DNA from 2 places in the Arthrobacter sp. NyZ413 genome. Region 1 is predicted to be linked to the other one. Evidence: riboswitches for the same ligand, from Rfam matches in the RefSeq annotation. Region 1 holds a riboswitch; the other holds the start of a gene.

What was found. Region 1 has a riboswitch for glycine ahead of gcvP (aminomethyl-transferring glycine dehydrogenase). Riboswitches for the same ligand answer to the same signal wherever they lie in the genome.
Region 2: another riboswitch for glycine. It lies ahead of lipA (lipoyl synthase); the one in region 1 lies ahead of gcvP (aminomethyl-transferring glycine dehydrogenase).

Annotation. Positions count from the first base shown of each region.
Region 1 covers NZ_CP155434.1:905,816-913,563, forward strand. Annotated here, with positions in the region: gene ABCW42_RS04425 (PEP/pyruvate-binding domain-containing protein) at 1-1,325, opposite strand, end outside; gene ABCW42_RS04430 (MFS transporter) at 1,461-3,005, opposite strand; gene ABCW42_RS04435 (TetR/AcrR family transcriptional regulator) at 3,074-3,622, shown strand; glycine riboswitch at 3,763-3,860, shown strand; gene gcvP (aminomethyl-transferring glycine dehydrogenase) at 4,051-6,903, shown strand; gene gcvT (glycine cleavage system aminomethyltransferase GcvT) at 6,915-7,748, shown strand, end outside.
Region 2 covers NZ_CP155434.1:3,891,536-3,899,283, forward strand. Annotated here, with positions in the region: gene ABCW42_RS18165 (hypothetical protein) at 1-322, shown strand, start outside; gene trmB (tRNA (guanosine(46)-N7)-methyltransferase TrmB) at 413-1,348, shown strand; gene ABCW42_RS18175 (helix-turn-helix transcriptional regulator) at 1,374-2,261, opposite strand; gene ABCW42_RS18180 (aldo/keto reductase) at 2,405-3,388, shown strand; gene ABCW42_RS18185 (MFS transporter) at 3,528-4,733, shown strand; glycine riboswitch at 4,813-4,910, shown strand; glycine riboswitch at 4,912-5,016, shown strand; gene lipA (lipoyl synthase) at 5,066-6,091, shown strand; gene ABCW42_RS18195 (methylenetetrahydrofolate reductase) at 6,088-6,963, shown strand; gene ABCW42_RS18200 (anti-sigma factor family protein) at 7,036-7,748, opposite strand, start outside.

The sequences.
Region 1 (7,748 bases):
TATTCCCGCCATCCTTGGACGCCCATGTGTGCCTTGCCGCGGGCGAGGGAAACCATGGCGCCGGGGAACTTGGCCATGACCCGCCACATGCCGGAGTTCCGATAGTAGTAATAGGCGTAGCCGTTGATGGTGGGCAGCGCCACGTCGCCTTCCCGAACGGCGTTGCCCTTGAAGGCCTCCCCGAGGAGTTTGGTGATCGACTTCGAGACCGAGCCGTCAATCATGTCGGCGAACAGGGTGGAGAGCGGGTCCGGCAATTGTTCGACGATACTGGCCCGGAAATACAGCCCATCCGGGTAGGGCACGGTCCAGTCCGTGGGGGCATCGCCGGTGGGTTCGGGCAGGGCCGTGATCGGCCGGGATTGGACAACGTGGACATGTCCCGAGGCCAAAGCCCATTCGATGTCCTGGGGAGCCCCGAAATGGTCTTCGATCTCTTTGCCCAATGCGGTTAGTTGGGTAAGTTGTTCGTCGTCGAGGGCGGCGCGCCGGCGTTGCGCATCCGGAACAGGACGTTCGGCCGTGCCGCCGGGAGTGCTGTCCGGCGCGCCGGTGGCATAGACGGTCATCACGTCCTTGTCGGCGATGAACCTCGATTTCGCCTTCGCCGACGACTTGTCCACTACGTAGTCGTCAGTGCTGACAGCGCCGCTGACCACGGATTCCCCGAGCCCCCACGCGGCGCTCACTATGATTTCCTCGCGGCGCCCGGTGCGCGGATTGGCCGTGAACATGACACCGGAAACCTCGGACTCGACCATCACCTGGATCACCACGGCGAGGCTCAACCCCTCTGTATCTATTGCCCGGCGCGCCCTGTAATCCATGGCCCGCGCTGTCCATAGGGAGGCCCAACAATCCTTGATGGCGTCTTCGAGGCCGGCGGGGCGGATATTCAGGTAGGTATCCTGCTGGCCCGCGAAACTTGCGTCGGCCAGGTCTTCGGCCGTGGCAGATGACCGCACGGCGAAGGTTGCCTCGGGGCCGGCGCCCAGGCTGAGCAGCGCTGTATTGATCTCTTGCGAGATCCCTTCAGGAACGACGCCGGAACGGAACAGGGCGCGGATCTCCCGTTCGGCGTCGTCGGAGGATCCTCCCCCGGCCAGTTCCGCGACGCGGGCCGTCAACCCGTTGGAATCCAGGAACGCCCTGTAGGCGTTCGTGAGGATGACGAAGCCCGGCGGGACGGGGAACCCGGCGCGGGCCAGCTCGCCCAGGTTCGCACCCTTGCCGCCCGCGCTGGCGACGTCTCCGCCGTCGATCTCCTCAAACCGTTGCGTGAAAACCATCGCCGATGCTCCCTCGATCCAGTTTCCTGTGCTCATGTGGGCCGGTGCCGCCTCACACGCTACGCCGGGCATCTCCTGAGCGAAAGGCGCCAGCCGATTGACTTCGTCGCGGAGCTGGCGAAGCCCTTCGCCATGAGCCTGCCGGCGATTGTCCAGCCGGCAATTGAGCGGCTACTTCGCCGCCGGTATCCGGCGGAGTACGACGGCGGCGAGGACCGCCGCTCCTGCCATCAGTACCAGCCCGATCGCCGCGGTGATGTGCACGCCGGATTCAAAGGCGGAACGCGCCGCGGCGGTCAGGGCTTCGGCCATCGGCTGGGGGAGCGTCGCGGCGGTATCCATTGCTCCGGCAAGCGTTTCGCGGGAACGTTCGGCCGGGTGTCCGGACAGGCCTGCAGGCAGCAGGAGGTGCTGCTGGTAGGACGCTGTGAGGATCGAGCCAAGAACCGCCGTCCCGAGGAGGGACCCCAGTTCGTAGCCGGTCTCGGAGATCGCTGAGGCCGCACCGGCCTTGTCCGCGGGCACGGCGCCGAGAATGAGGTCGTTGGAAATGGTCTCGGACGAGCCGACTCCCACCGCGAGCAGCAAGAGCGCGGTCAATAGGTATCCGGGTCCTTGGCCATGGTTCCCCGCGGCCGCCACGAGGTAGCCCACCGCGTTCAGGGTCAGGCCGGCGGCGACTACCAGTCCCGGCCGGATCTTCTTGACCACGGGGACCACCACGAGTCCGGCGAGGATCGTCGCGAGCAGCGCGGGGACCATCGCGATTCCGGCTTCCATGGGAGTCTGTCCTTCCACGAGCTGCAAGTGTTGCGCGAAGAAGTATATGAAGCCCGTCATGGAGAACAAGGACAAGATGTTGGCCGTAATCGCCGTGCTGAAGACCTTGTTCCTGAAGAGCCGCACGTCCAACATGGGCGAAACCAGGGAGCGCTGCCGGCGGACAAAGACGACTCCCATGGCCAGGCCGAACACGATGAACGCCGCAGGGCCGGGACCGAAACCGTGCACGGCGGCTTCCTTGATGCCGTAGACAACGGGCGCCATGGCCAGGATGGACAAAGCGACGCTTGGGACATCGGCCTTGCCTGGATTGCTGTCCTTGGATTCGGGGATGAGGAACGGGCCAAAGGCAAGCAAAGGCAGCAGGAGTGGCACGGCCACGAGGAACACTGCTCCCCACCAAAAGTGCTCAACGAGCCAGCCACCGAAGATCGGGCCGAGTGCCGCCCCACCCGAGAAGCCGGCAGCCCAAATCGCGACAGCAAGCCGACGCCGGTTGGGATCCGGGAAGATGTTGCGGATCAGGGACAGCGTTGACGGCATGAGCATGGCACCGAAAATGCCCAATCCCGCACGGCCGGCAATGAGCCATTCGGGAGATGGCGCGAACGCCGAGGCCGCAGAGACGGCGGCGAAGCCCGTGCTGCCGATCAATAGCAGTCGACGGCGGCCAATCCGGTCGCCGAGGTTCCCCATGGAGACCAGCAATGCGGCCAGCACGAGCGCGTACGAGTCCACGATCCACAGCAACTGGACGCCCCCGACGTCGAGCTTCCTGGCGATTTCCGGCAAGGCGAAGGTCAGTGCGGTGTTGTCCACCGCGACCAGCAGTACGGGAAACATCAAGAGGGCCAGGGCCGCCCAATCGCGCCACGGCGCAGTGTTGGACGCGGAGGGAATGCGGGGGAGCTGGGTTGTGGACGGGCTGAACATGGAAATAACTGTACCGTCCGGACGGTATAGTTTCAATCGACCTCGGGACCTAGGGAAAGATGGACACCATGCCTCGAAAACCTGTTGCGCGGGCCGCTGTCCTGGACGCCTATGAAGCCTTGTTGATCGACGTGGGGGAGCGGGCGGCAACGCTGGACGCCGTTGCCAAGCAAGCGGGGGTGTCCAAAGGGGGCCTCCTTTACCATTTCCCTAACAAGGAAGCGCTGATCGCGGCCCTCCTGGAGCGCATGGATACCTTGGCCGCGAAGGACCTCGCGGAAATGAAGGCCGCGCCCGAAGGGCCCGCGGCTTTCTTCATCAAATCGTCCCTGTGGGCGAACTCTCCCTTGGACAGGGTTTTTGTGGCCGCTGCCCGGCTTGTGGAAGTCGCCCACGAGGAAACACGTAGGCGCTTTGCCGGGATCCAGCAGCAGTGGCTCGACCTGCTCGCCGAAGAAGTAGGACCGGAGATGGCGCGTGCCGTTCGGTATATGGGCGATGGGCTGTATTTCAACGCGATGCTGGAAGGCGGGGCCGCCGGCGGAGAAAGCAAGGCCGACGAGAGGAGCGCCGACGTCGCAGCGCTGCTTGCCGCCGTCGAACGCCTTCGCAACTGAACACCTGCGCAGCTGAAACAGCCGGCGCCCTACCCAATTGGCGACCCCATTTGCGGAGCGGCCCCGGACATAGGAGAATTGTCCCTTGTGAGAGCTGTCACCGGCTCGCGCAATCTGACTCACACAACTGAATACGCCTTTGAACTGCGGCGGGAGAGTCCTGCAAGCAAGTGATGCAGGCGCCGTAGGAGCAAACCCTCCCCAGGAATCTCTCAGGCCAATGCACCGCCGCGGCAAGGCAACTCTGGAAAGCAGCAAGCCGTCCCGTGGTCCCGGAACTTCCCGGAACCACGAACAGGATGTGCCGTGCTCACCGACGGTGCAAGCGGGCAATAAAGCCTGCGGAAACTCTCAGGTCCAATACAGAGCGGGGAGGAACCCTGATAGCTGTGGCGTACTTTGCGCCGCCTTAGTAATGGAGTTCCTTCGTGACGGTTAGTTCCACCTCCGCAACGTTTGTTGACCGGCATATCGGCGCCCGCCGCCAGGCCGATATTGACATCATGCTCAAGGCTGTCGGTTATGACAGCGTCGATTCGCTCGTTGATACCGCGGTTCCCAATGACATCCGCCAGGACGTCGCACTGACTCTCCAGAACGCGTTGAGCGAGGTTGAGGTCCTCGCCGAACTGCGCAAGCTGGCGTCCAAGAACAAGACCGCGGTCCAGATGATCGGGCAGGGCTACTACGACACCGTGACGCCCGCGGTGATCCGGCGGAACATTCTTGAGTCCCCGGCCTGGTACACCGCTTACACGCCGTACCAGCCGGAGATTTCCCAGGGCCGCCTCGAAGCCCTGCTGAACTTCCAGACGATGGTCCAGGACCTGGTTGGCCTGCCGATCGCGAACGCGTCCCTGCTGGATGAAGCCACCGCCGTTGCCGAGGCCGTGCTCATGATGCGCCGGGCCAACAAGAACAAGACGGCCCACGATGGCAAGACTGTCCTTGACGCTGATTGCTTGCCGCAGACCATCGCGATAGTGAAGGGCCGTGCCGAGGCGCTGGGCTTCGAGGTCGAGATCGCTGACCTTTCGGCCGGGCTTCCCGACGGCGACATCAACGGTATCGTGCTGCAGCAGCCTGGTGTTTCGGGCAGGGTGTTCGACCATTCTGCCGTGATCGCGGCCGCGAAGGAGCGCGGTGCCCTGGTCACGGTTGCCGCTGACCTTCTCGCGCTGACGTTGATCACGCCTCCGGGCGAGCAGGGCGCGGACATCGCTGTCGGCTCCACCCAGCGTTTTGGCGTGCCGCTGTTCTTCGGTGGCCCGCACGCGGCCTACATGGCCGTGCAGAAGGGCTTGGAGCGGTCGATGCCGGGCCGCCTGGTGGGCGTGTCCAAGGACGACGCCGGAACTCCCGCCTACCGCCTCGCGCTCCAGACCCGCGAGCAGCACATCCGCCGCGAGAAGGCCACCTCGAACATCTGCACCGCGCAGGCGCTGCTGGCGATCGTGTCCTCGATGTACGCCGTCTACCACGGCCCCGACGGGCTGAAGGCAATCGCCGAAACCGCCCACAAGCACGCCCGCACCCTGGCGGCGTCGCTGGCGGCGGCCGGCCTTGAGGTCCTGCACGGCAGCTTCTTCGACACCGTCACCGTCCGCGTCCCCGGCAAGGCGGCCGACGTCGTCGCCGCCGCGGAAGCCAAGGGAATCAACCTGCGCGGCATCGACGCCGACACGGTCGGCATCTCGGTAGACGAGACGACGACGGCGGCAGTACTCGCCGACGTCGCAGCCGTCTTCGGTGCCACGCTCGCCGAATCGGGCGAAGGTTTCTCCCTGGATTCGGCCGTCGGACGTACCTCGGATTACTTGCAGCACCCGGTGTTCAACACCCACCGTTCCGAAACCCAGTTGCTGCGCTACATCCGCAAGCTCTCGGACCGCGACCTCGCGCTGGACCGCACCATGATCCCGCTGGGCTCGTGCACCATGAAGCTGAACGCCACCGCGGAGATGGAAGCCATTTCCTGGCCGGAGTTCGCCTCGATCCACCCCTTCGCTCCGGATTCGCAGACCGTGGGCTGGCGCGAACTGATCGCTGACTTGGAAGCCGACCTGACCACGATCACCGGGTACGACCAGGTCTCGATCCAGCCCAACGCCGGTTCGCAGGGCGAGCTGGCCGGCCTGCTGGCGATCCGCGGCTACCATTTGTCCCGGGGCGATGAGCAGCGCAATGTCTGCCTGATTCCGGCCTCTGCCCACGGCACGAACGCGGCGTCGGCGGTGCTGGCCGGCATGAAGGTGGTCGTCGTGGCCACGGCAGCCGATGGCACGATCGACCACACGGACCTGCAGGCCAAGATAGAGGCCAACAAGGAAGCCTTGTCCTGCATCATGATCACCTACCCGTCCACGCACGGTGTCTACGACGCCGACGTGCGGGAAATCTGCGACTCGGTCCACGCGGCCGGCGGACAGGTGTATGTTGACGGCGCGAACCTGAACGCCCTCGTGGGCCTGGCGCAGCCGGGCAAGTTCGGCGGGGACGTTTCGCACCTGAACCTGCACAAGACCTTCTGCATCCCGCACGGCGGCGGCGGACCCGGCGTGGGCCCGGTCGCGGCCAAGGCCCACCTGGCACCGTTCATGCCCGGCGACGCGAACAAGGCAGCACACGAGGACGGGCACGGCGTGGCCATCTCGGCCTCCCGCTTCGGTTCAGCCGGTGTGCTGCCGATCTCCTGGGCCTACGTGAAGCTCATGGGCGGGGAAGGCCTGACCGAGGCCACCAAGTCGGCGCTGCTGGCTGCGAACTATGTCGCGTCCCGCCTGAACGAGCACTTCCCGGTCCTGTACACGGGCGAGGGCGGCCTCGTGGCCCACGAGTGCATCCTGGACTTGCGCGAACTCACCGCCCGGACCGGGGTCACCGCGGAGGACGTGGCCAAGCGCCTCATCGACTTCGGTTTCCACGCCCCGACCCTCGCGTTCCCGGTCGCCGGCACCCTGATGGTGGAACCGACCGAGTCCGAGGACCTGGGCGAGATCGACCGCTTCATCGAGGCCATGATCACCATCCGCAAGGAAATCGAGCAGGTCGCCAACGGTGACTTCACCGTGGAGGAGTCCCCGCTGCGCCACGCACCCCACACGGCTGCCGCCGTCGTGAGCTCCTCCTGGGACCGTGCGTACCCGCGCGAGCAGGCCGCGTTCCCGGTCCACCACCTCGCCCAGGACAAGTACTTCCCGCCCGTCGGCCGCATCGACGGCGCGGCCGGGGACCGGAACCTGGTCTGCTCCTGCCCGCCGCTTTCCGAGTTTGAAAACTAAAGGATCCCGATATGTCTGAGAACTACACCGCGCTCTATGAAGAGCACAAGAAGCTCGGCGCTTCCTTCACCGATTTCGGTGGCTGGCAGATGCCCTTGAAGTACTCCTCGGAACTGGCCGAGCACCACGCCGTGCGCAACGCTGCCGGCCTGTTCGACCTCTCCCACATGGGCGAAGTCTGGGTGACCGGCCCTGCCGCCGCAGCCTTCCTGGACTACGCGCTCGTGGGCAAGATCTCCGCGATGGCCGTGGGCAAGGCCAAGTACTCGCTGATCTGCCAAGAAGACGGCGGCATCATCGATGACCTGATCACGTACCGCCGCCCGTCCCCGGAGGAAGGCAGCGATAGGTTCCTCGTGGTCCCGAACGCGGGCAACGCCAAAGTGGTCGCCGCGGCCCTGGCCGAGCGTGCCGCCGGTTTCGACGTCGTCGTGGAGGACGCCTCCGCGGCAACCTCGCTGATCGCCGTGCAGGGCCCCAAAGCCGAGGCGATCCTGCTCCGCTTGGTCCCGGCCGCGCAGCACGAGCTCGTGACCGGGCTGAGGTACTACGCCGCGGTCGAGGTGCCCTTCCTCTTCGGCGGGTCCACCACCGAGCTCCTGCTCGCCCGCACCGGGTACACCGGCGAGGACGGCTTCGAGATCTTCGTTGACAACGACTCCGCCGCAGCCCTGTGGGAAGCCATCACGGCCGTGGCCGAAGACGGCGAACTCATCCCGGCGGGCCTGGCCTGCCGCGACTCGCTGCGCCTGGAAGCCGGCATGCCGCTCTACGGCAACGAACTCTCCCGCGAAGGCAACCCCTTCGCCGCGGGTCTCGGCCCGGTGGTTTCGCTCGCCAAGGAA
Region 2 (7,748 bases), 1.5 Mb from region 1:
TCCGGCCGGCGCTTCCACGGAAAGGCCCTATTTCCTCGACAACACCATTCTCTTGGCGAAGGATCAGCAACAAGTGATGGTCGTCCAGATCGACACCAGGAAGTCCCTTTGTTCCGTCGACCTCGAGCTCTCAGTCCTGGAATCAGGCAAGACCGCCGTTCAGAAGATCGATGACCACGGTGCGCCCTTCCAGGTCACGGCCGAGCTGGCCAGGACCTCTTGGCAGCACGTCTACCTGGGCGGGTCGATCTGCCCACGTTACGTTCCCGCGAGCGCCTCTTGGCTCAGCGGCGGCACGAAAGACCCGTGTGGTGTTCCGTGACGATCTTTGCCCGCAAGTTGTTTCACGGCTTATCCACATACGGCAAGGCTCCAACCGGGCCATGGCCGCTCCAACGGTATTCTGGAAGGGATGAGTGAAACCCCAGAATCCCCTGAGACTCCCCCTGAAACAACGCAGTCTTCGCGCCCCATAACTCCCGGCACCCAGGCCTCCTTCGGCACCTACGGTGGCCGGCCGGTCAGCTTTGTCCGCCGCGGGACCCGTCTCCAGGGACGCCGCCAGGCCGCGTGGGATGAGCACTCGGACCGCTGGGCCATCCAGGTTCCGCGGCACGTCGCCAACACGTCCGTGCACCCGGATTACGTGTTCGACGCCGGAGCCGAGTTCGGGCGCGAAGCTCCCCTCATCGTCGAAATCGGCTCGGGACTGGGTGAGGCCGTATGCCACGCCGCGGAGCAGAATCCGGACAAGGATTTCCTCGCCGTGGAGGTTTACACGCCCGGCCTGGCCAATACGATGATCAAGATCCATAGCCGCGGATTGACGAATGTCCGCGTTGTGGAAGCCAACGCACCCGAGGTCCTCGCCACCATGCTGCCGGAAGGATCGGTAAGCGAACTGTGGGTCTTCTTCCCCGATCCTTGGCACAAGTCCCGGCACCACAAGCGCCGCCTCATCCAGCCCGCATTCGCTGAGCTCGCGGCGCGCTCGCTCAAGAAGGGCGGGCTGTGGCGGATCGCTACGGACTGGTCCAACTATGCCGTGCATGTCCGCGAGGTCCTCGCTGGTTCCACCGAGTTTGAAAACCTGCACCAAGGCGAGCGGGCTGGAGAAGAGAGCCCATTGACCCAAGTGTGGCAATCCGGCGTCGAATCCATGGTGGGCGGAGCACCCGTCAAGGAAGGCCGCGCACCCGTCAGCACCGAACACACGGGCCCGAACGAAGGCGTGGACCACGTTGGCGGCTGGGCGCCGCGATTCGATGGCCGCATCCGGACGAGCTTCGAAAACAAGGCCCACGAGGCCGGGCGGATGATCTTCGACCTCAGCTACCGCAAGATCTGAGGTACCCGGCGCCAGCCCGGAACGCCTAGCGCTGGGGCGCTTTGCTCAGCGCGAGTTCCTCTATGCGCTCTGTCGCGGCCCAGCTCGCGAGCAGCCGCAAGGATTCCTCGGCGGCTGAACCGGGCTCGGCGGGATAGACGGTCAAGGTCAGCCCGGGGTCCTCGGCAAGGGTCATCGCCTCGAACATGAGTTCAATCTCGCCTACCACCGGGTGGTGGAATTGCTTGTTCCCGGAGAAGTGGCGGCGCACATTGTGGGCGGCCCAGCGGACGCGGAACTCTTCGCTGCGCATGGACAGCTCACCGACGAGGTCGGCCAAGCCTTTGTCGTACGGGTTGCGGCCCGATTCGGTGCGGAGGATCGCCACATTGTTGTTCGCAGCCAGGTTCCAGTCCGTATAGAACTCTCGTGCCAGGGGATTGAGGAAGATGAACCGCGAGTGGTTGGCAGGACGGACGGGATCGGTGTACATGGGCGAATAGAGGGCGTAGCCGAGCCGGTTCGCTGCCAACAGGTCCATCCTGCCGTTCCTGATGAACGCCGGAATCGTGGTGATGCCGTCGAGCATGAACTGCACGCTGGGGCGGATGCGTTGCTTCTGGGGCTTGCTTTGCCTGGCCAGGGTGGAGGCGTTGGCCGCGCGGGCGAGATCGAAAAGGTGGTCCCGTTCGGCGTCGTCGAGTTGAAGTCCCCTGGCGAGCGCCTCAAGCACGCCTTCGGACACTCCGGCGAGGTTTCCGCGTTCGAGCCGTGTGTAGTAGTCAACGCTCACTCCGGCCAGCATCGCGGCCTCTTCGCGCCGAAGCCCGGGCACCCGGCGGTTCCCGCCAAAAACCGTGAGTCCTGCTTGTTCCGGCGTGATCTTCGCGCGGCGCGACGAAAGGAACTCGCGCACCTCCATCCGATTGTCCATGCGCTCAACGCTACACAGGGCCGGAACAGGGTGGGAGGTACTGCCAGAACCAGTAACGTCAGGGCACTCGCTGATCGGCGCGAACCGCGGTTGCATGGATACTGACGCCCCAGCTTCCCGCAGGAGATCCAGAAAGGAACACCATGAACTTCAGGACCGTTGGATCAACCGGCATCCACGTCTCGCCGCTGTGCTTCGGCACGATGTCGTTCGGCTCGGAAGCCGATCAGGAAACCTCAGCGGCGATGTACCGCCAAGTCCGCGAACGCGGCATCAACTTCTTCGACTCCGCCAACGTCTACGGGGGCGGAGCGTCCGAGGAAATCCTCGGCGGGCTCATCGCCAAGGAACGGGACGACGTCGTTATTACCTCGAAAGTCTTCTTCCCGACCAGCGGCGACGTGAACGCCCAAGGCCTCTCCCGCCGGCACATCATCCAGGCCGTCGAAGCGAGCCTAACCCGCTTGGACACGGACCGGATCGACTTCTACTTCGTCCACGCCTTCGACGAGAACACCCCGATCGAGACAACGCTCCGCGCCCTCGACGACCTTCAGCGCGACGGGAAGATCCTCCACCCCGCAGTGAGCAACTGGGCCGCCTGGCAGATCGCGACGGCGCTCGGCATCTCCGCGCGCGAAAGCCTGGCGCGGTTCGAGCTCATCGAGCCCATGTACAACCTCGTCAAGCGGCAGGCCGAAGTGGAGATCCTTCCCCTTGCCCGGGCCGAGAACCTTGGTGTCATCACCTACAGCCCGCTCGGCGGCGGCCTCCTCACCGGCAAGTACCGCGGCGGCCAGCAGCCCGGAGGCGGACGACTCGTGGAGAATGCCCGCTACGCGGACCGCTATGGACAAGAGAGCGACCACGCCACCGCCGATCGGTTCGCTTCTTTCGCGGACGACGCCGGCACCTCACCTGCCGCCCTCGCCGTCGCCTGGGCGATGGCCCACCCGGGCGTCACTGCACCGATCATCGGAGCACGGAACCTTGAGCAGCTGGAAGGGTCCCTTGCCGCACTCGACGTCGATATGACGCCGGAACTCCGCGCGGAAATCTCAGCGCTCTCCCCCGCTCCTGCGCCGGCAACGGACCGCGCGGAGGTCCTGACCGGGAAGTGGGCGTAGGGCTTCGCCCCCCTGCGACGCGGAGGAGGTTTTGCGATGCGCAAATCGACTGGCGCGCTAGGAATTCCGGGCGCGAAAGGCATTCTCCGCGTCGCGGGACAAGAACTGCGTCGCAGGACAAGAAGAAACGGAACACCGCATGACCTCCCCACTCACCACGGCTTCGAAGCGTCCGACCATGACCACAGGCCTCACGCTGCTGTTCGCCGTGGCCGGGGGCGCCGCCGTCGGGAATTTGTACTGGTCCCAGCCGCTCCTCGACTCGATCGCGGCCGATCTCCACGCCTCGGGAGCGGCTGCGGCCTGGCTCGTCACCGCTACCCAACTCGGTTACGCCGCGGGGATCCTGCTCATCGTTCCGCTCGGGGATGTGGTTGACCGGCGGAAACTGGTTGCGGGCATGATGCTTGCCTCGGTCGGTGCCCTCGCGTTGTGTGCCGTCGCGCCGTCGATGGCGTTCCTGTTGGTTGCCGTGACGCTCTTGGGAATCTCGACCGTCGCGGGGCAGATCCTCACGCCGCTCGCTGGCGACCTCGCTGACAACGCCCGTCGCGGGCGCGTGGTGGGGACCGTCGTCGCGGGCATCCTCACCGGCATCCTTGCCTCGCGCACCATCAGCGGCCTGATCGCCGCCGTCGGCGGTTGGCGGGCGGTGTACGCGACGGCGGCAGTCGGCGTCGTGATCCTCGCTCTCCTGACGTGGCGGGCACTTCCGCCGCTCGCCCCGAAAGCCCGCCTTTCCTACCCGCAACTGTTGAAGTCGGTAGGCGCGGTGGTCCTCAAGGAACGCGCAGTACGCTGGACGCTTGCGTTGTCCTCGGCCGGGTTCGCCGCGTTTACGCTGTTCTGGACTGCGCTCACGTTCCTGCTGGCGGGTCCGCCGTTCCACTTCCCTGTGGAAGTGATCGGGCTGTTCGGCCTGGCAGGCATCGCCGGTGCCGTGACGGTGCAGCGCGCGGGTCGCCTGCACGACCGCGGCTGGTCCTTGCCCGCCACCGGCATCGCGTGGGGGCTGGCACTCGCCTCGTTCGTGCTCGCGGCGTTTGCCGGAACCTCGGTGGTCCTCGTGATTGTGGTGGTGTTCGCCCTGGATGTCGCGATCCAGGGGCAGAGCGTGCTCAACCAGACGCGCCTGCTTTCGATCTCGCACGAGGCGCGCAGCCGTATCAACACCGTTTACGTCACTGCCAACTTCATCGGCGGAGCGATCGGATCCGCGGGGGCGGCACTCCTCTGGAACGTGGGCGGCTGGACCGCGGTGGCACTCGCCGGCGTCGTGTTGAGCCTGTTTGCCCTTACAGTCTGGGCGTTTGGCCGTCGCGGTCCCCTCGTGGCGGTCGACTGAGCGAATGGGCCGTCCTTTGCGGCTATTGCGGGCACCGGATACCATGTGAGATGTGCCACCGAAAGGTGGCACACGCTTATGATCTGCGGCGGGAGAGTCCTGCCGGTACATTCAGCGGGCGCCGTAGGAGCAAATCCTCCCCAGGAATCTCTCAGGCCCCTGTACCGCCGCGGCAAGGCAACTCTGGAAAGCAGCCCGGGAAACCGGACTCACCGACGGTGCAAGCGCCCGTTGCTTCGGCAACCGACGCGGAAACTCTCAGGTCCAATACAGAGCGGGGAGGAACCGGATCATCGTGGCGCGCCCGTGCCACCTGAATTGTGGAGTTCCTCATGACCTTGGCACCTGAAGGCCGTAAGTTGCTGCGTGTCGAGCAGCGCAACAAGGCCGTCCCGGTTGAACGCAAGCCCGAGTGGATCAAGGCCAAGGTCCAGATGGGCCCGGAATTCGTGGGCCTGAAGAACCTGGTGAAAAAAGAAGGCCTGCACACCGTGTGCGAGGAAGCCGGCTGCCCGAACATCTTCGAATGCTGGGAAGACAAGGAAGCAACCTTCCTGATCGGCGGCTCCGAATGCACCCGCCGCTGCGACTTCTGCCAGATCGACACCGGCAAACCCTCCCCCCTGGACCGCTTCGAACCCACCAAGGTCGCCCGCTCCGTCCAGGCCATGAACCTGCGCTACGCCACCGTCACCGGCGTCGCCCGCGACGACCTGGCAGACGAAGGCGTCTGGCTCTACGCCGAAACCGTGCGCAAAATCCACGAACTGAACCCCGGCACCGGCGTGGAACTGCTCATCCCCGACTTCTCCGGCAACCCCGAGCACATCGCCGCGATCTGCGACTCCGCCCCCGAAGTATTCGCGCACAACGTCGAAACCGTGCCCCGGATCTTCAAACGCATCCGCCCCGCGTTCCGGTACGACCGCTCCCTGGACGTCATCACCCAGGGCCGCAACCTGGGCATGGTCACCAAGTCCAACCTCATCCTGGGCATGGGCGAAACCCGGGCCGAGATCTCCGAAGCCCTCGCGGACCTGCACGCGGCCGGCTGCGACCTGATCACCATCACCCAGTACCTGCGCCCCTCCGAACGCCACCTGCCCGTGGACCGCTGGGTCAAACCCCAGGAATTCGTCGAGCTCGCCACCGAAGCCGAAGAACTGGGCTTCCTCGGCGTCATGTCCGGCCCCCTCGTGCGCTCCTCCTACCGCGCCGGACGCCTCTGGGCCACCGCCATGCGCAAAAAAGGCCGCGACATCCCCGCGCATCTTGCCCACATCGCCGACGGCATCCAGGACTCCGGCACCACCCGCCAGGAAGCCCGCACCCTCCTCAACCACGGAGCTTCGGCATGACCACCCAGGAACACACCATGATTCCCAGCCGGATCGAGATCATTCCCTCCGACGGCATTGTCGAGAAGGTCCGGGCGTCGGTTCCCCCCTCGATGCCGCTGACGGTCACCTGCCTGCCCCACCACGGCATCGCCCGGACCATGCAAGTTGCCGTGGAGCTGAGCCTCCTCGGATACACCGTCCTGCCGCATCTCACGGCCCATGGGCTGCAGGACCGGGCCCAACTCTCGGGAATCCTGCGGGACTGCGAGTCCGCGGGCATCACGGAAGTCTTCGCCATCGGCGGCGACGGATCCCGGAACGCAGGTCCCTATGGCTCCTGCCTGCCGATGCTTGAGGACATCGCGGAACTCTCAGGCGGACGGATTACGGCAGGCATTGCAGGTTATCCCGAAGGGCACCCATCCGTGACCGGGCTGGACCTGCTTGACGCCGTGCTCGCTAAGCAGCACCTCGCCACGCACGTGGTCACCCAGATGTGCTTCTCCGTTCCGAAAGTCCTCGACTACGTCTCGCTCCTGCGTCGGGAAGGCGTCGAGCTTCCCGTGTGGGCCGGGGTGGCCGGCGCCGTTCCCCGTACCAAGCTCCTCAGCCTGGCCACCCAAATCGGTGTGGGTACGTCCCTGAAGTTCCTCAGCAGCAAGGGAGCTTTGGCCAAGCGCCTCCTGAGCGGCGACAAGTACTCGCCGGAACCGTTTGTCTCCGAGCTAGCGGCCCGGCCGGGCAGCATTTCGGGCATCCACCTGTACAGCTTCAACCGGCTGGACAGGCCATCGTGGAGCACAACGCCATCGTGGAGCACAGCGCCATCGTGGAGCACAGTGCCGTCGTGGAGCATTGCGCCTGACGCCGACGACCGCGCGACGGCCTAGCTAAGCACCGCACCCGGATCCGGTTTCGACCCCAAACCGTCCCGGGGACCCCCTAGCTCCCCGGGACGGAAATCAGCTCCCCGGGACCGAAATCACCGCGACCGTTTTTTGGTTGTCGTCCCGGAGCTCCACGCCCGAGATCGCGGCGAGCTGGACCGGCGTCGCGCCCGTCACCTTGATGTGTCCGCTGGCGGTCGCCGTCCAGCCGCACGCCAGTTCCTCCTTGCCGTCGCGGCCCTTGACCCAGAGGTACAAGGTGCCTTGCAACGGCATGCTCCGGCCTTCCAGGTCCAGCTCGGTGCCCCATGCCTTCTTCACGAGCCCGACCGTGAGTTGCAGGCCGTTGCCCGTCTGGACGGAATAGCTCGCGTCCGGCTTGGGCGGCTGGCTCAGCAGCGGGCCGGCCAGGACTCCCAAGCCGAGGCACGCGGCGGCCACCGCGGACACCACAGCCGCCCACCGGCGTCGTGATTTCCGGCGCCGCGCTGCGATCTTCAGGAGGATCGGCTGCGCGAGCGTTTCGCTGGAAGCCCCGGAAAGTGAGCGGGCCTCCGGGGTAACGCCAGGTTCGACGGCGGGGCGGCCTTCCGCTGGAGGTTCGACGACGGCGGGGCGCGCGGCCACGAGCGCGACGGCGTCGGGCACCGGAACGGCGTCGAGGAGGGCCGGGAGGCTCTCCAGTTCGGCGAGTTCCTGCCCGCACGCCGCGCAGCTTTCCAAGTGCGCCTCGAACGCCCGGACCTCGGACGGCTCCAAGCCGCCCAGCAAGTAGGCGCCCAGCAAGT